One region of the Lysinibacillus sp. C5.1 genome, then DNA from elsewhere that is predicted to be linked to it. Evidence: predicted binding sites of a transcription regulator. Region 1 holds the regulator's gene; the other holds the start of a gene.
What was found. Region 1 encodes Rex, which represses fermentation and respiration genes when NADH is low (regulators of the CRP and FNR family bind a similar motif). Its sites were predicted from a motif close to TTGTGAAATATTTCACAA; they were not measured.
Positions count from the first base shown of each region.

Region 2: the regulator Rex is predicted to act here: its motif matches at 3,379-3,396, upstream of qoxA (cytochrome aa3 quinol oxidase subunit II).

Region 1 covers NZ_CP066226.1:4,197,262-4,205,205, forward strand. The annotation lists gene groL (chaperonin GroEL) at 1-865, opposite strand, end outside; gene groES (co-chaperone GroES) at 922-1,206, opposite strand; gene I5435_RS20600 (CPBP family intramembrane glutamic endopeptidase) at 1,380-2,144, shown strand; gene tatC (twin-arginine translocase subunit TatC) at 2,183-3,004, opposite strand; gene I5435_RS20610 (twin-arginine translocase TatA/TatE family subunit) at 3,025-3,240, opposite strand; gene I5435_RS20615 (redox-sensing transcriptional repressor Rex) at 3,357-3,992, opposite strand; gene I5435_RS20620 (ABC transporter ATP-binding protein) at 4,288-6,231, shown strand; gene tsaD (tRNA (adenosine(37)-N6)-threonylcarbamoyltransferase complex transferase subunit TsaD) at 6,877-7,896, opposite strand; gene rimI (ribosomal protein S18-alanine N-acetyltransferase) at 7,896-7,944, opposite strand, start outside.
Region 2 covers NZ_CP066226.1:3,269,764-3,277,707, reverse strand. The annotation lists gene qoxC (cytochrome aa3 quinol oxidase subunit III) at 1-284, opposite strand, end outside; gene qoxB (cytochrome aa3 quinol oxidase subunit I) at 286-2,229, opposite strand; gene qoxA (cytochrome aa3 quinol oxidase subunit II) at 2,257-3,195, opposite strand; gene I5435_RS15975 (DUF2785 domain-containing protein) at 3,964-4,806, opposite strand; gene I5435_RS15970 (hypothetical protein) at 5,223-5,690, opposite strand; gene I5435_RS15965 (DUF3196 family protein) at 5,871-6,860, shown strand; gene tig (trigger factor) at 7,134-7,944, shown strand, end outside.

The sequences.
Region 1 (7,944 bases):
CTTCTAGCATTGCTTTACGACGGTCACCGAAACCTGGCGCTTTTACTGCTACAGCGTTGAATGTACCGCGTAGTTTGTTTACAACAAGCGTTGCAAGAGCTTCACCTTCAACGTCTTCTGCGATCATTAAAAGTGGACGACCTTGTTGTACCACTTGTTCTAATAGTGGTAAAACTTCTTGGATATTTGTAATTTTCTTATCTGTAATTAAAATGTATGGGTTCTCAAGAACGGCTTCCATTTTATCTGTATCTGTTACCATATAGTGTGATGCATAACCACGATCGAATTGCATACCTTCCACTACATCTAACTCCGTTGTGAAACCTTTAGATTCTTCGATTGTAATAACACCATCATTACCAACACGTTCCATTGCTTCTGCAATTAGTTGGCCTACTTCGTCGTCTGCCGCTGAAATTGCCGCAACTTGTGCAATCTCTTCTTTGTTGCTTACCGGACGAGAAATGCTGTGTAATTCTGTCAGCGCTGCTGCTACCGCTTTGTCAATCCCTTTACGGATGCCAACAGGGTTTGCACCAGCTGTTACGTTTTTCAAACCTTCACGGATAATGGCTTGAGCAAGAACTGTTGCAGTCGTTGTACCATCACCAGCAATTTCATTTGTTTTAGAAGCAACTTCTGCTACTAATTTTGCACCCATGTTTTCGTATGGATTTTCAAGTTCAATTTCTTTTGCAATTGTTACACCATCATTTGTAATTAATGGTGAGCCGAATTTTTTTTCTAACACGACATTACGACCTTTAGGACCTAATGTCACTTTCACTGCGTTTGCTAATTTATCTACACCTTGAAGCATTAATGAACGAGCTTCTTCTGAGAATTTAATGTCTTTTGCCATTTGAATTTACCCTCCTGAAATGGAATATTCGTTAAGCTTGATTCATATAATAATAATTATCCAATAATTGCAAGAATATCGCTTTCGCGTAAGATTAAGTATTCATTGCCTTCATATTTAACTTCTGTACCTGCGTATTTAGAGAAAATAATGTGGTCGTCAACTTTAACGTCAAGCTCTACACGTTGTCCGTTTTCTAAAACACGACCTGTCCCAACTGCTACTACTTTACCTTCTTGCGGTTTTTCTTTTGCAGAGTCTGGTAGTACAATCCCAAATGCAGATTTTTCTTCTACCTCGATTAGTTCGATGACAATACGATCTCCTAGTGGTCTTAACAAGTAAAACAACCTCCTATTAATTTAAATATTAGTTGAAAGTTTATTAGCACTCTATATCAACGAGTGCTAATACATTTATTATGATAATCAATCAATTCTTTTTTTGCAAGCGAGAACTTCGAAAAATTTTGTTTTCTTTCCATATTCCTCTACAATAGAAAGGAAGCTTATGAATGGAAAGGATTTTGACTGTGAATAATTCTCTAAAAAGCGTTCAGCATAAAAAAACTGCTCTTTACGTTTTAATCGTTTACATTATCATGCAAGTATCAGGTAGATGGTTGCTTTTACCGTTCCATCAATTCGTGATGAATACAACAGGCTTATCTCACGAACAAGCAGCTCCTATCACACAAGGCTGGTATATCGCACTCAGTTTTGCGATTGCATTGATTATAAGTTTAATTTTAACCACTCGCGATAAAACGTTTTGGGATGTCTATCAAGGTAAAAAAGAGTCTATCCCGCTTACAATTATGTGGGGCGTTTTAGGTTTCTTCCTTGTATTCTTCGGTCAAATGATTGGAGCGGCTATTGAAATGGCTGTTTTTGGAATCGAGGGTGGCTCACAAAACACTGCTGATATCGTAGCGATAGCTAAAGGTGCACCCATTGCCATTTTAGCGATTGTTGTCTTTGGTCCCATTTTAGAGGAATTTGTCTTCCGTCGCGTTATTTTCGGCTCACTTGTTCAAACGACGAATTTCTGGGTGGCGGCCATTGTTAGTGCTATTTTCTTCGCACTGATTCATTTTGATTTTTCACACATCCTGTTGTATACCATTTGTGGTTTAATCTTTGCTTTCCTATACCACAAAACAAAACGGATATGGACATCAATTATCGCGCACATTATGCTAAATGGCTTTGTAACGCTTATCCAATTAAACGCTGAACCGTTGCAAAAGTTTTTACAAGAACTGCAAAAAATGCAATAAAAAAAGCTGGATGTGATCATCACATCCAGCTTTTTAAATTAGTCATTCATTTCTTCTATTTGTCGTTTTTGCTCAGCCAACAAACGCTCCACTTGCTCACGTTCTGCTGCTATCCGTTCTTCCTCTAACTGCATTGCTTCAGCTTGTAAAAATTTACGATAGCCCCTGCGCGCTATAATAATACTAATCTCATAAATTACAAATAGCGGAATTGCTACAATAACATTTGAAATAAAGTCGGGTGGTGCAAGGAATACCGCTATCACAACTAACACGAAATATGCATATTTTCTGAACTTCACCATTAATTCAGGATTTAATATACCTAAACGTGCTAAAAATAACGTTACAACAGGTAACTGAAAAACGATTCCGAAAGGCATAACTAGGCGAAACAAAAATGAAAAATATGCGTTAATTCCTATTGTTTGTTTGATTTCTAAATCCGCAGATAAGCCCATCATAAAATGCATAACATATGGGAACAACACAAAATAAGAAAATGATGCACCTGCTATAAATAGAATAAACGAATAAGGAATATATTTTAAAGTAGCCTTACGTTCTGTCTCATGTAAACCTGGTGTGATAAACAACCAAATTTGATGAAGAAGCAATGGTGAACTTAAAACGAACGCTACAAAAACCGTCACTTGTAGGTAAATAACAAGAGGATCGGTCACATTAAACGCGTTTAAAGTTAGTTGCTCTGCTTCTTTACTATATTGAATATATTTAATAATTGGTTCAGCTAGATAAAAGCCAACAATAAGTGCAATAACAAAGAAAACAGCACAAATAAAGAGCCGTTTCCTTAGTTCTACTAAATGCTCTGTAACAGTTAATTCTCTTGGATTCATATTAAATTGACATCCTTAACTTACTTAACGTTATCATTTTCTTTATGTTCAATTACTTTCTTTTTTGCATCATCATCGTCATCAGCTAGACCTTTTGTTGCATTTTTAAATTCGCGAAGTGTAGAACCCATAGCTTTACCTAGCTCTGGTAATTTCTTTGGTCCGAAAATTAAAATTGCAACCACACCGATAATAACTAGGCCAACTGGTGTAATAGCACTTAAGTGCACAACCATTACAGCCACCTCCTCTTATATATATATCATTTTAACTTAAATTTTTAGGTTTGGCGAATTTATTTAGATAGTTTGAACGCCATCAATTGTAACTGTTTACAAAATTGTGAATGCACTTATTTATCGCTATTTCTTATTAAATAAATAAGCGCTTGCAATTCAACTGATAAATCTATTGTTAATAATTTCATAGAATCGGGTACAGTAATTCGCTCTGGTGTAAAGTTTAAAATACCTTTTGCGTCCATTGCAGCTAAGCGATCCGCCATCTTCTGAGCAGAGCGTGAAGATACTGTTAAAATAGCTAGGTCTGCCCCGTATTCAGCATACTTTTCTTCTAGTAAATCGGGATGATACACAGGAATATTGCTGATCATTTTCCCTTCCTTAGGCGCCTTCGAATCAAATGCCACCACAATGTGCGTATTATGATTTTTCTGGAAATTATACTTTAAAAAGGCATTACCTAAGTTCCCCACACCGATTAATGCTACTTTTGTTGTTTCATGCTGATCTAGTGTTTGACTAAAAAATGTCAATAGATGTTGTACATCGTAGCCATATCCCTTTTTCCCAAGCGCACCAAAATAAGAGAAATCACGACGAATCGTTGCAGAGTCGATTTTCATCGCTTCGCTCAATTCCTTCGATGAAATACGTTCCATTCCTTCTTGCGCAAAGTTTTGGATAAATCGATAGTAAAGAGGAAGTCTTTTAGTTGTGGCTTGTGGAATTTTCACTTCTTGTTTCAAACTTTTTCCTCCTTATAAACACATCAAATCCACAGAAGTGCATTTGAATATTCTTTTGAAACATGCTTATACAAATCAATTACATCACTGTGTAATTGCGTCCAGATATTTTCCAAGCTTATGCGGTAATCTGTGACATCCACTGGTGGATTTCCCTTTAGTTAACGGCGTTTTTTACGCCACTAACTAAAGAGAAATCGTTTCAATCTTACATGACAGCTTGGAATAAGTAAAGCACTGACATTGCAAGCAAATCCCTCATCATTTACACTAAGAATGAATTGAGGTGTCAAGAATGATTGTATTACAAGTCAATCAACTATATAAATCCTTTATTGCCGATGAAATTTTAAGTGGCGTAAAACTAGAAGTTCAACATCGTGATCGTGTCGCATTAGTAGGACGTAACGGTGCTGGTAAATCCACTTTACTAAAAATCATTGCTGGTCAATTGTCATATGATGCTGGCGATATTATCATTCCAAAAGGTGTACAAGTCGGCTATTTGGAACAACATGCTGGACTAAATTCTACGTTGTCAATTTGGGACGAAATGATGACAATTTTCGAACCGCTTCTTTCACAAGAAAAAGCATTACGTTCCCTTGAACAACAAATGGCTAATCCAGCCGTTTATGATAACTCTGACATGTATACAAAGATAATGTCCGAATATGACCAATTACAACATGATTTTAAAGATGCAGGTGGCTATCAGTACGAGTCTGATACACGCTCTGTTCTTCATGGAATGCAATTTTACCCAGAGGATTATGAAAAACCAATTAGCTCCTTGTCAGGGGGCCAGCGAACTCGTCTAGCTCTTGCTAAGCTGCTACTAAGCAAGCCCGATTTATTAGTTCTCGATGAGCCTACCAACCATTTAGATATTGAAACGCTATCTTGGTTAGAGAATTATTTAAAAGGCTATGAAGGCGCTATTTTAATTGTTTCCCATGACCGTTATTTCTTAGATCAAGTTGTTTCTATCGTCTATGAAGTATCTCGCCATCGCGTCACAAAATATACAGGCAACTATAGTGCCTATTTAGATGAGAAAGCAAAAAACTATGAGCGCGATATGAAAATGTTTGAACGCCAACAAGATGAGAAAGCCAAGCTAGAGGATTTTATTCAAAAAAATATTGCCCGTGCCTCGACGACCAAAATGGCACAAAGCCGACGCAAAATGCTTGAACGCACAGAATGGATGGACTCCCCTGAAGGAGATGAAAAGTCCGCTAGCTTCGGTTTTACAATTGAACGGCAAAGTGGAAATGATGTACTTTCTATTGATGCCTTAGCTGTTGGCTACGGTGACAAGCAAATTTCTAGTGGCATAACACTACGAACTTTTCGTGAAGACCGCATCGCATTAGTCGGACCAAACGGGGTGGGCAAATCCACATTATTAAAAACCATAGTAAAAGATTTGTCCCCACTTGCAGGGGAAATCCGCTATGGTACTAATGTGCAAATTGGCTATTACGATCAAGAACAGGCGAAACTATCTAGCAACAAGAGCGTTTTAAAGGAACTATGGGATGAATGGCCATTAATGAATGAAAAAGATATTCGCACTGTACTTGGTCGCTTTTTATTCAGCGGCGAAGATGTGGATAAAACGGTAAACTCTTTATCTGGTGGTGAGAAAGCTCGACTGGCATTGGCAAAGTTAATGATGCAAAAAGCGAATTTCTTAATTCTCGATGAGCCTACCAACCATTTAGATTTGGATAGTAAAGAGGTGCTAGAAAATGCCCTAATTGATTATCCTGGAACGCTCCTTTTCGTATCACATGACCGTTATTTCATTAACCGAATTGCTACCAAAGTTGTTGAGCTATCTGGAGAAGGTTCTTTTGAGTATTTAGGTGATTATGATTATTATCTTGAGAAAAAACAGGAGCTTTACGAAATTGCTCAAATGAAAGCAGCTTCTCAGTCACAACTACAATCAACAGCATCTGAAAAGACCTCTACTTCAACAATTGATAAAGAGGCAAAAAAGCGTGAACGCCAAATTAGAAGAACTATTGAAGAGCTAGAAGTCAACATGCAAAAAGCTTCAGTAGAAATTGCTCGTTTAGAAGAAGCACTTTGCGATTCTGAAATTTTCACAGACCATGAGAAAATTACACAACTACAAAATGAGTTAGCTACTGTTAAAGAACAGCACGAAGTCATTGAAATGGAATGGCTTGAGCTAAATGAAGAATTAGAAAATATTATTTTGTAAATCGTATAGCAACTGTATAATCTTTTAAGTACTTGGCACTAAACATAAATACCTTGCATAATATAAGCTCCTAAATCTTAAAAATCCACTTCGCTTTCCGCGGGCACACACGTAAGCCGCAACCCTCGCTATCGCGCGGAATGCCTTCGTCTTACGTTCTGCCGTGGATTTTTCCTCATAATTTTCAGAATTGTTTTAGTACCTGGCACCTTTAGCCATATGCTTGTCATATGGCTTTTTTCTTTACTCGCCTTAATTTTTCATATATATTGGTCAAGTGCTATTTTTCGACAAAAAATGCCCACAACTTTATTCACACTATAAAACTAGTAATATCAACATATCAACAGACTTTTCCACACTGTCCACAATTTCAAATTATTTAATCCACATAGTTTTGTGTAAAATACGCTACTATATATAGAATAATCACAACTTATGCACAAGTTATCCACATTTTGTGCATAAGTACGAATGTTCGCAGTTTTTTCACATGTTTTTTTCACACGTTCTGTGGATAATTTTCTGAATAATTTGTCAATTATTCTTTTTCTATTATAAATATATATATTCTTACAATATTCAAGATTTTATACGTAAAAAAAGAGGAAGCCCGAATAACTTGAGCCTCCTCTTTTCAATCTCTTAGTCAACCCACGATTTTAATTCCATACCCGGGCGACCATTCATCATCATATTTCCACGAATACCAGCTTCAAACATTGGTGTTGCGGCTGCTCCAATCATTGCTGCATTGTCTGTACACAATTTCAATGGCGGTACAAAAAATGGAATTCCCTCTTTTGCGAAAACCGTTTCAAGGGATGTGCGCAGTCCTTTATTCGCAGCTACTCCACCAGCTGCAATGACTTGTTTAACATTATACTCCCGCGCTGCACGCAATGTTTTAGCTGTTAGAACTTCCACTACACTTTCCTGAAAGCCCTTTGCAACTGCAGTTGGTGATATTTCTTCACCACGTTGATCCATATTGTGCTTATAGTTAATAACTGCCGATTTTAAGCCACTAAAGCTAAAATCATACGAGCCTTCTTCAAGCCATACACGAGGAAAAGCAACGGCTTCTTGCCCTTCATGTGCTAACTGATCTATACGAGGACCTCCAGGATATGGTAAGCCTAGCACGCGTGCAACTTTGTCGTATGCTTCACCTGCTGCATCATCTCGTGTTTCGCCAATCACTTCAAACGAACCATGCTCTTTCATATAAACAAGCTCTGTATGTCCCCCTGACACAACAAGGGCTAGAAGTGGAAATTCCATCGGTTGAACAAGTGCGTTAGCATAAATATGTCCAGCAATATGATGCACACCTAAAATCGGTATATTATTGGCAAAGGCAAACGCCTTTGCAGCATTAATGCCAATTAAAAGTGCTCCTACAAGACCAGGTCCTTCTGTAACAGCTACTGCATCTAAGTCAGAGGGCTTCATATTCGCTTGTTTTAGCGCCTCTTCAATAACAATAGTAATTTGTTCGACATGATGGCGTGATGCAATTTCTGGTACAACACCACCAAATCGCTTATGGCTTTCAATTTGTGAAGCTACCACATTTGAAACAATTTCAGAACCATTACGAATAATCGCGGCTGCTGTTTCATCACAGCTCGATTCAATTGCTAATATAACTCGATTTTCCATTATAAATTCACCCACATGACTAGGGCATCCTCCCCGTTATCTGTATAG
Region 2 (7,944 bases), 930 kb from region 1:
AATGTCATCATTGCTTTTTTGTTGCCAAGGCGCATAGCATGAACGCCAAGACCGATTGTAAAACTACTTGCTAGAAGTAGGAATGTTTCTAGTAATACTGGTGTTAACTCGAAAATCTCAGCACCATTCGGGCCACTGCCTGTACGATTGTGAAGCACAAAGTAAACAGCAAAGAGTGTAGCGAATAACATGATTTCGGCGCCAAGGAAAACCCAGAATCCAAAAATCTTTAAGCGGTTTTCTTCTGTACTATATTCTAATGGAAGTGAAGAATCGATTTTCATATTATTTATCACCTCTCAAACTTTTTTCAGTTTCCATAATTTCTTCAACTGAAATGTAACGACCATGATCATCTTCAAATGAACGATGAGCCATGAAGCCAAATACAACAAGCATGCTGATGATGGCTGGAATCCAAAGACTAAATACTGCGAAGAATGCTGCTAGGAATAAGAAACCACTTGTCCAGAAAGGTGTACCTGTGTTGTTAGGCATGTGGATTTTCTCAATTTTACCTGCAGTAATATCGCGACCTTCTTTTTTCGCAAACCAGAACTCATCTAAACGTGTAATTGTTGGTACTACTGCAAAGTTGTATTCAGGAACTGGAGAATGAGTAGCCCATTCTAATGAACGACCATCCCACACATCTGCTTTTTCGTTACGTGGCATATGTTTCCAGCTGTAGTAAATGTTATAGCAAATTAACGCAAAGCCGACTGCAAGTCCAAGTGCACCGATGAACGATAGCAAGTTAAGTGGACCGTAACCAGTAGATTCAGAGTAAGTGTACATACGACGAGCGTAACCATCTAAACCTAAAATGAATAGAGGGAAGAACGCTACGTTGAAGCTGATAGCGATAAACCAGAAACCAGCTTTCCCTAATTTCTCATTTAAACGGAAACCGAACATTTTTGGCCACCAGAAGTGGTAACCTGCAAGTACACCAAATACTGTACCTGGAATTAATACATAGTGGAAGTGGGCAACTAAGAACATCGTATTATGATATTGATAGTCGGCACTTGCCATTGCGAGCATTACACCTGTAACCCCACCGATTGTGAAAATCGGGATAAAGCCAAGTGCATAAAGCATTGGGGTAGTAAATTGAATCTTACCGTGCCTCATTGTGAGCAACCAGTTGAACATCTTAACCCCGGTTGGAACAGCAATCGCCATTGTTGTAATAGAGAATACACTGTTTACCATAACGCCGTGACCCATTGTATAGAAGTGGTGGGCCCATACTAAGAATGATAGTAATGAAATAACAACCATACTCATTACCATTGATTTGTAACCGTATAAGTTTTTACGAGCAAATGTTGCAATGACTTCAGAGAAAATACCGAAGGCAGGAAGAATAACGATGTAAACTTCAGGATGTCCCCAAACCCAGAATAGGTTGGCCCAAAGCATGTCCATACCGCCATCTGTCATCGCAAAGAATTTTGTACCGAATTGACGGTCTAACATCATTAATGCAAGTGCTACAGTTAATACTGGGAATGCAAATACGATAATAACGTTTGTAATTAAAATTGACCAAGTAAACATTGGCATTTTCATTAAAGTCATACCAGGAGCACGCATTTTAAAGATAGTCGTGATGAAGTTAACACCAGTCAATAACGTACCAATACCTGATAATTGTAGTGCTAAAGAATAATAGTTGTTCCCAACAGTTGGACTAAATTCTGTACCCGCTAATGGGAAATAAGCTGTCCAACCTGAATCTGGTGAACCACCAATAATGAATGATAGGTTCAGTAAACCACAACCTGCTGCGAATGCCCAGAAGCTGACAGCGTTTAGACGTGGGAACGCAACGTCACGTGCACCGATTTGTAATGGAATAACGATGTTCATTAAACCGATAACAAATGGCATCGCCATGAATAAAATCATGATTAAACCGTGCGTAGTGAAAATCTCATTATAGTGTTGTGCATCAAGTAGTCCGTTATCAGGGACTGCTGTTTGTGCACGCATTAAAAGTGCGTCGATACCACCGCGGAATAGCATTAAAAGTGCAACGGCGATATACATAATACCGATTTTTTTATGATCGACTGTTGATAGCCAGTTTTTATAGAAGTAGCCCCATTTTTTAAAATACGTAAGGCCTGCTACGACAACTACTGCACCAACTACGATACTAATAGCTGCGCCTAAAATCATCGGTTCTTGCAGTGGATGGAATAATTCTTCCATACTCATAGGATGCGCTCCTTTCAAATTTGGAAATTAGTGTGAATGTGTTTCGGCATCTTTTTTGGAATGGTCCATATTTTCATGGTTCATATCTTCGTCAGACATGTCCATGTCACCATGGTCCATACCTCCCATATCCATATCACCATGTGCCATTGGTGCAGGGCTGAAATCTAAGTGAGTAGAAGAGTAGCTTGAACGACCTACATGTTCAGCTGCTAATAATTCTTTGAATTTTTCTTCAGTTAATGGTTTTTCGTTCGCTTTTACGTCTTTAACCCATTGATCGAAGTCTGCTTGTGTCATAGATTGTGCTTCAAATTCCATTTCCGCAAATCCACGACCATTAAAGTTTGAGTTACGTCCCATGAATGAGCCAACTTCATCAGCTGCAAGGTGAATAGTTGTTAACATGTCACTCATCGCATATTTTTGACCCGCTAACTGTGGAATCCAGAAACTTGTAATTGGTCCGAATGAATACAGTTTGAATTCAATAGGACGATCTGTTGGAATGTTTACATAGTTCACAGTTTCAATACCTTGCTCTGGATAGCTGAAGTGCCATTTCCAGTTTGAAGATGCTGCATAGATAACTAGTGGTTCTTTATTGTCATAACCTTCTGGTGTTGTTTCTACCGTACTAGTAGTTTTTACAGTAACAATTGCTAGGAATGCTACGATAATAATAGGAATAACTGTCCATGTAATTTCTAGTACATGACTACCTTCTTCATGAGGTGGCTCATAATCGGCAGAAGCTTTTGATGCACGGTATTTTGTTAGCATAAATGCAAAAAGCACATACACGACTAGTAAAATAACTGCCATTGTAATAATGGATAAAATAATTGTGTTTGATAATGTTTGAGCATTTGGTCCTTTTGGATTGAAAACAGTTAATGGTTCACAACCAGAAAGGATTGCGATAGCGCCAAATGCTAATAACATTAAGCTAAATTTTTTATTCATGTTTGACTCCTTTCTATAAAACGGCTATTCATAAATTTCATGTGTAGTAGTATTGATTCACATTTATAAATAGTGGGTATTGAGGTCACCTCTTTTATCTGATGTACCAATCAAATACGTTTGCATTAACAATGACAATGGCATGGTTCAATATGAAGCATTAAGTCTAGTAAATGATTGGTCTTTTGCAAGCGTTCACAAACATGATGATGTATGCACCATAAAATGGACAATTCTTCAATGTAGATGGTCGCATCATGTCTTTGTTTGCATATAGGATTATACGCCCGCAGCACCAGAAAAAAAAATATTTAATTATAGAACTGATAATGAATAGGGGGTGATTATGAACATTTTTTGAACAAAAAAAGCTATTTTACTATTGGTATTTTAAGGTTTTGTTAAATTAACACTGTATAAACGTTGAAAATACTGCGTTTGTCGTATTTAACTAAGTAAACAAATTTTTTGTGAAAATTATCATTTCACATTTTAGACGATGTTTTGTAATAAAGTCCATGATGCGACTGTGTTTTTGATACATTTTAGTTGCGTTTTATCTAAAAAAGGAGTATAAGAAAAGTCGGTTTTAGGTACCTGTAAGGATAAATTTTCTATGTAAGGGATGATTATAAAGGGGTATATTGGAACATTGTTGAAATTATGTTAACATAATTAAACGATTTGAAAAATTAACAAATATTAGTATATTAATATTAGTATTCGAAAAAAAGAACATCCAAATGCGTTGGATGTTCTGTCCTTCATTTAGGAACCGAGCTTCAACCACTTTGCAATTTGCAAATACAGTGTGTTTTGAAGTTTTGGTGCTAGGTTATTCATTTTTAACGCGAAATACAAAGTCTTCATTGCGTTCAATGTACAAGTACGCCCACTAAAAAAGCGTTGATTATAGCCTTGTGTTACTAAATGCATTTCGAATTTATCAAAAACTTGCTCTACCCATTCGGATAGTGCTTCCTCAGAATAATTCCTTGCTAATAATGCTTCAATTATATTGACTAAGCGTTCTTCCTCGTCGTTGATAAAAACAACATCTTTCCAAGTTACTAGTTTGAATGCATGTAAAATAGAAGGAGCGTGTTGCAAATCAAATTTCGGATGTTTAATTGTTATTGCCGCTAAATCTGCTCCGTGTGCAACACTGTGTGCCCAGCCTTTACCTTCTATATAACCTCTTGTATCATTTTCAAGTAACAAATAACGCCCTATTTTTTTAAAGAAAGATTGTAAGCTTGCGTCATCTAAAATAAGGAGTTCACCATCTTTTGCCAAAATGCTCGCTACTAGTAAAGCTGAAAAAGAGCGGGTGAAAACACTATCCGTCATTTGTTCTCCAATGTTAGCGTATAAGAAATCTTCACCGGTTGCCGTGTCAAATAAATATTGTAGTTGCTGAGCGCTTAGTAAATTATCACTCAATAAGTCGATAAATATTCTATAGATAAGGTGATCGCGAAGTTCTGCGTCTGTTGAACCGATATGCGCTAACATTTCCTTTAGTAGCCATTCGCCCTCCTTGTTAAAAAATGCTTGTCGTGCTGATAGGGTCATAGATGAAAATGTTTGTAATGCTTCTTTAATCTCCATGATGAATGCCTCCAAAAATAAATCTCTCGTTCATTATACATTTTTACTCAAGAAATTTGTCTGTAGCGAATTATTTAATGGTTACTTTCACAATAGGAATACCGCAATCTATAGAAAGCTGATATGATAATAGCGCAAAGGCTGGACAACCATCGTTGATGCACGACAAAAAGACATACTTGTAGTATGCCCAAGGCTCGGTTAAATGTAGTTTTAATGTATAAGACAGGAGTTTAGCTCGTCCTAACGTTTATGATGTTATTTTCATTGCAAGTTTCTCCCTATGTGAGAGCGTAGTTTAAGGTTCTTCGTATGTTTCACTTTATGGGAGAGGGGAAACGCTATTGTAGGCAGAAGTCAAACAACCCTATTATCACTTTATACTCGATATACATAAACGGAATTAGTTTTGCTTCCTATAAAATAACAGCCGATTTGATGCCGAGTGGCCATTCAATCATTGTATTTTGATTTGTTTTTAATTCCATAAGGATACTAGCATTTTTGATGGCCTCTAAAAGCCACTCACTATAATAGAGAGTGGGATGAGGATGCTGTAAAATACGTTTCATATCATTAGTGTCAATTTGCAAAAGTTTATAGTTGCATTCAATATGAACGCTTTGGGGAATAATAAAAAGTGACGCTTGATGTTGATGGCCAATAGAGATGGAGCCAGGAATATTCCCATGCATACTTGTAATATGTGTCGTTGCTTCTTTTGTAAATGTATTTAATTTTGTCTGTGTAAAAAATTCAAAGTCAATTGAATAATCTTGTAGCGGACCGTGTGCTGTCGTAATTGATATAACTTTAATAGATAATTCCTCAAAAACGGGGGAGATGCGACTATCAAATTCCATGATTGTATCCATTAATGGCATGTATTACACTCCTTATGAACAACTTGTATTGGTCTTGCTGACAATGAATATAGCGATGTCTGTTATGAATGAAAAAATATGGGTATTATTAATTATAATTCAATTTATTACAAAATATGAATAGAAATTCAATAGTTTTTGTTAAAAATAAACAATTAGTAAATCTAAAGAGGTGAGAAAATGACAAAGCATAAGCGTCATGTTATTAAACATGACAATATTGTTGTTTTTCCTGGTGCCATCCAAACATTAATTCGAGAGGGTCATATGTTTGCGGAAAAATACCAATATGAAGATGCGGTCGCATGCTTTGAAAAGGCGTTTTTATATGAAAGTGGAGATGAAAAAGCCTTATGTGCCTATGCCTATGCTTTATATGAGCTGAAGGGCTATGTGAAGGCAAAAGAAGTGTGTGAACAACTGCTAGCTCTAGGCACCTCAATGTATGTGGAAGTAATGGAACTATACATTACAATATGTATGCAATTGAAGGAATACCATCAAGTGGAGTCCATAATAACTACTTTGATAGAAGAAAAAGTACTTCCTGAAGCACAACTAGAAAAATTCGAACGCTTAAAAAGTATAAATAGTGAAGTGGCTAAAAAGCTTCAACAAAGAGAGGCTGTACAAGAACTTATTGAAGAACAAGAATATGACTTGGAGAAGTTTAGTGCACTAACACCAAATGAACAATCGTTGCGACTGCATCGTTTAATGGATACGAATGTACGACAATTAAAAAAACCCTTAAAGGCTATTATCGAATGTGCTGATATCCACCCATTTGTGCAAAGTCTTGCGTTAATATTACTTGTTGAGCAAGAAGTTTCGATTGATATCATCGTTTCAAAATTTAAACAAACAAAAACGGTCAATCCAATACATCTGGCACTGCCAAATCAATTAAAACAATATAATGACATAAAAAAAATTATCGAATCTAAATTAGAACAAGACCCATCAACGTTGGAAATGGTACAATATTTAATGGCTAAGCATGCTATTGTTACTTATCCATTTGAATGGTTTCCTTTTGAAGCCGATGATATTGCATATAGCTATATAGATTTTGTACAATCGATGCTTGGTAAGGTTCAGGAAATGGACTATGAAATCATTGACTTTTTACAAATGTTAGAAAAACTAACAGAACTCCATGAAGTATGAAATAAGTTGAAACTATACGCATCTATGATATACTAAAATGGTTGTCAAAATCGTAGTTACGAATAAATTGTCTAACATTTAAAATTGATCAACCCAATCCTCTACTTCACATGAGTAGGCGGATTTAATGTCAATGGCTTTAACTTTCTAGTAGGGTATGAAAACTTGAGCTAAATGTTAAGTCGCTGGCATATGTTGCGGATTTTTCAAACAAATCCGGACGCAATTACGTCAAGCGTGATTGAAATTAGATTATTTTGGAGGTATTTATACATGTCAGCAAAATGGGAAAAACAAGAAGGTAATATCGGTACTCTAACAATTGAAGTACCAGCTGCAGAAGTAGACGCAGCGATGGACCAAGCATTCAAAAAAGTTGTAAAACAAATTAACGTACCAGGTTTCCGTAAAGGTAAAATGCCTCGTAAAATGTTTGAACAACGTTTTGGAATTGAATCTTTATACCAAGATGCTTTAGAAATCATCGTTCCAGATTCTTATGCAAAAGCAATCGACGAAGCTGGTATTATGCCAGTTGATTACCCAGAAATTTCTGGTACAGAAAACTTCGTACATGGTCAAGATTTCTCATTCACTGCACAAGTAACAGTGAAACCAGAACCAAAACTTGGCGACTACAAAGGCTTAGAAGTTACGAAACTTCCAGTTGAAGTAACAGACGAAGAAGTTGAAGCGCAAATCCAAGAGCAATTAGCTCGTAAAGCTGAACTTGAAATCAAAGAAGATGAAGCGATCGTAGAAGGCGATACAGCGGTAATTGACTTTGAAGGTTTTGTAGGTGAGGAAGCGTTTGAAGGCGGAAAAGGCGAAGATTACCCATTAGAAATCGGTTCAGGCTCATTTATTCCTGGATTTGAAGAGCAATTAGTAGGTGTGAAAGCTGGCGAAGCAAAAGACGTTGTTGTAACTTTCCCAGAAGAATACCACGCTGCTGAATTAGCTGGTAAAGAAGCTACTTTCAAAGTGACTGTAAAAGAAGTAAAAACAAAAGTACTTCCAGAGCTAAACGATGAGTTTGCAAAAGAATTAGATCCAGAAGTTGAAGGCGTAGAAGCATTACGTG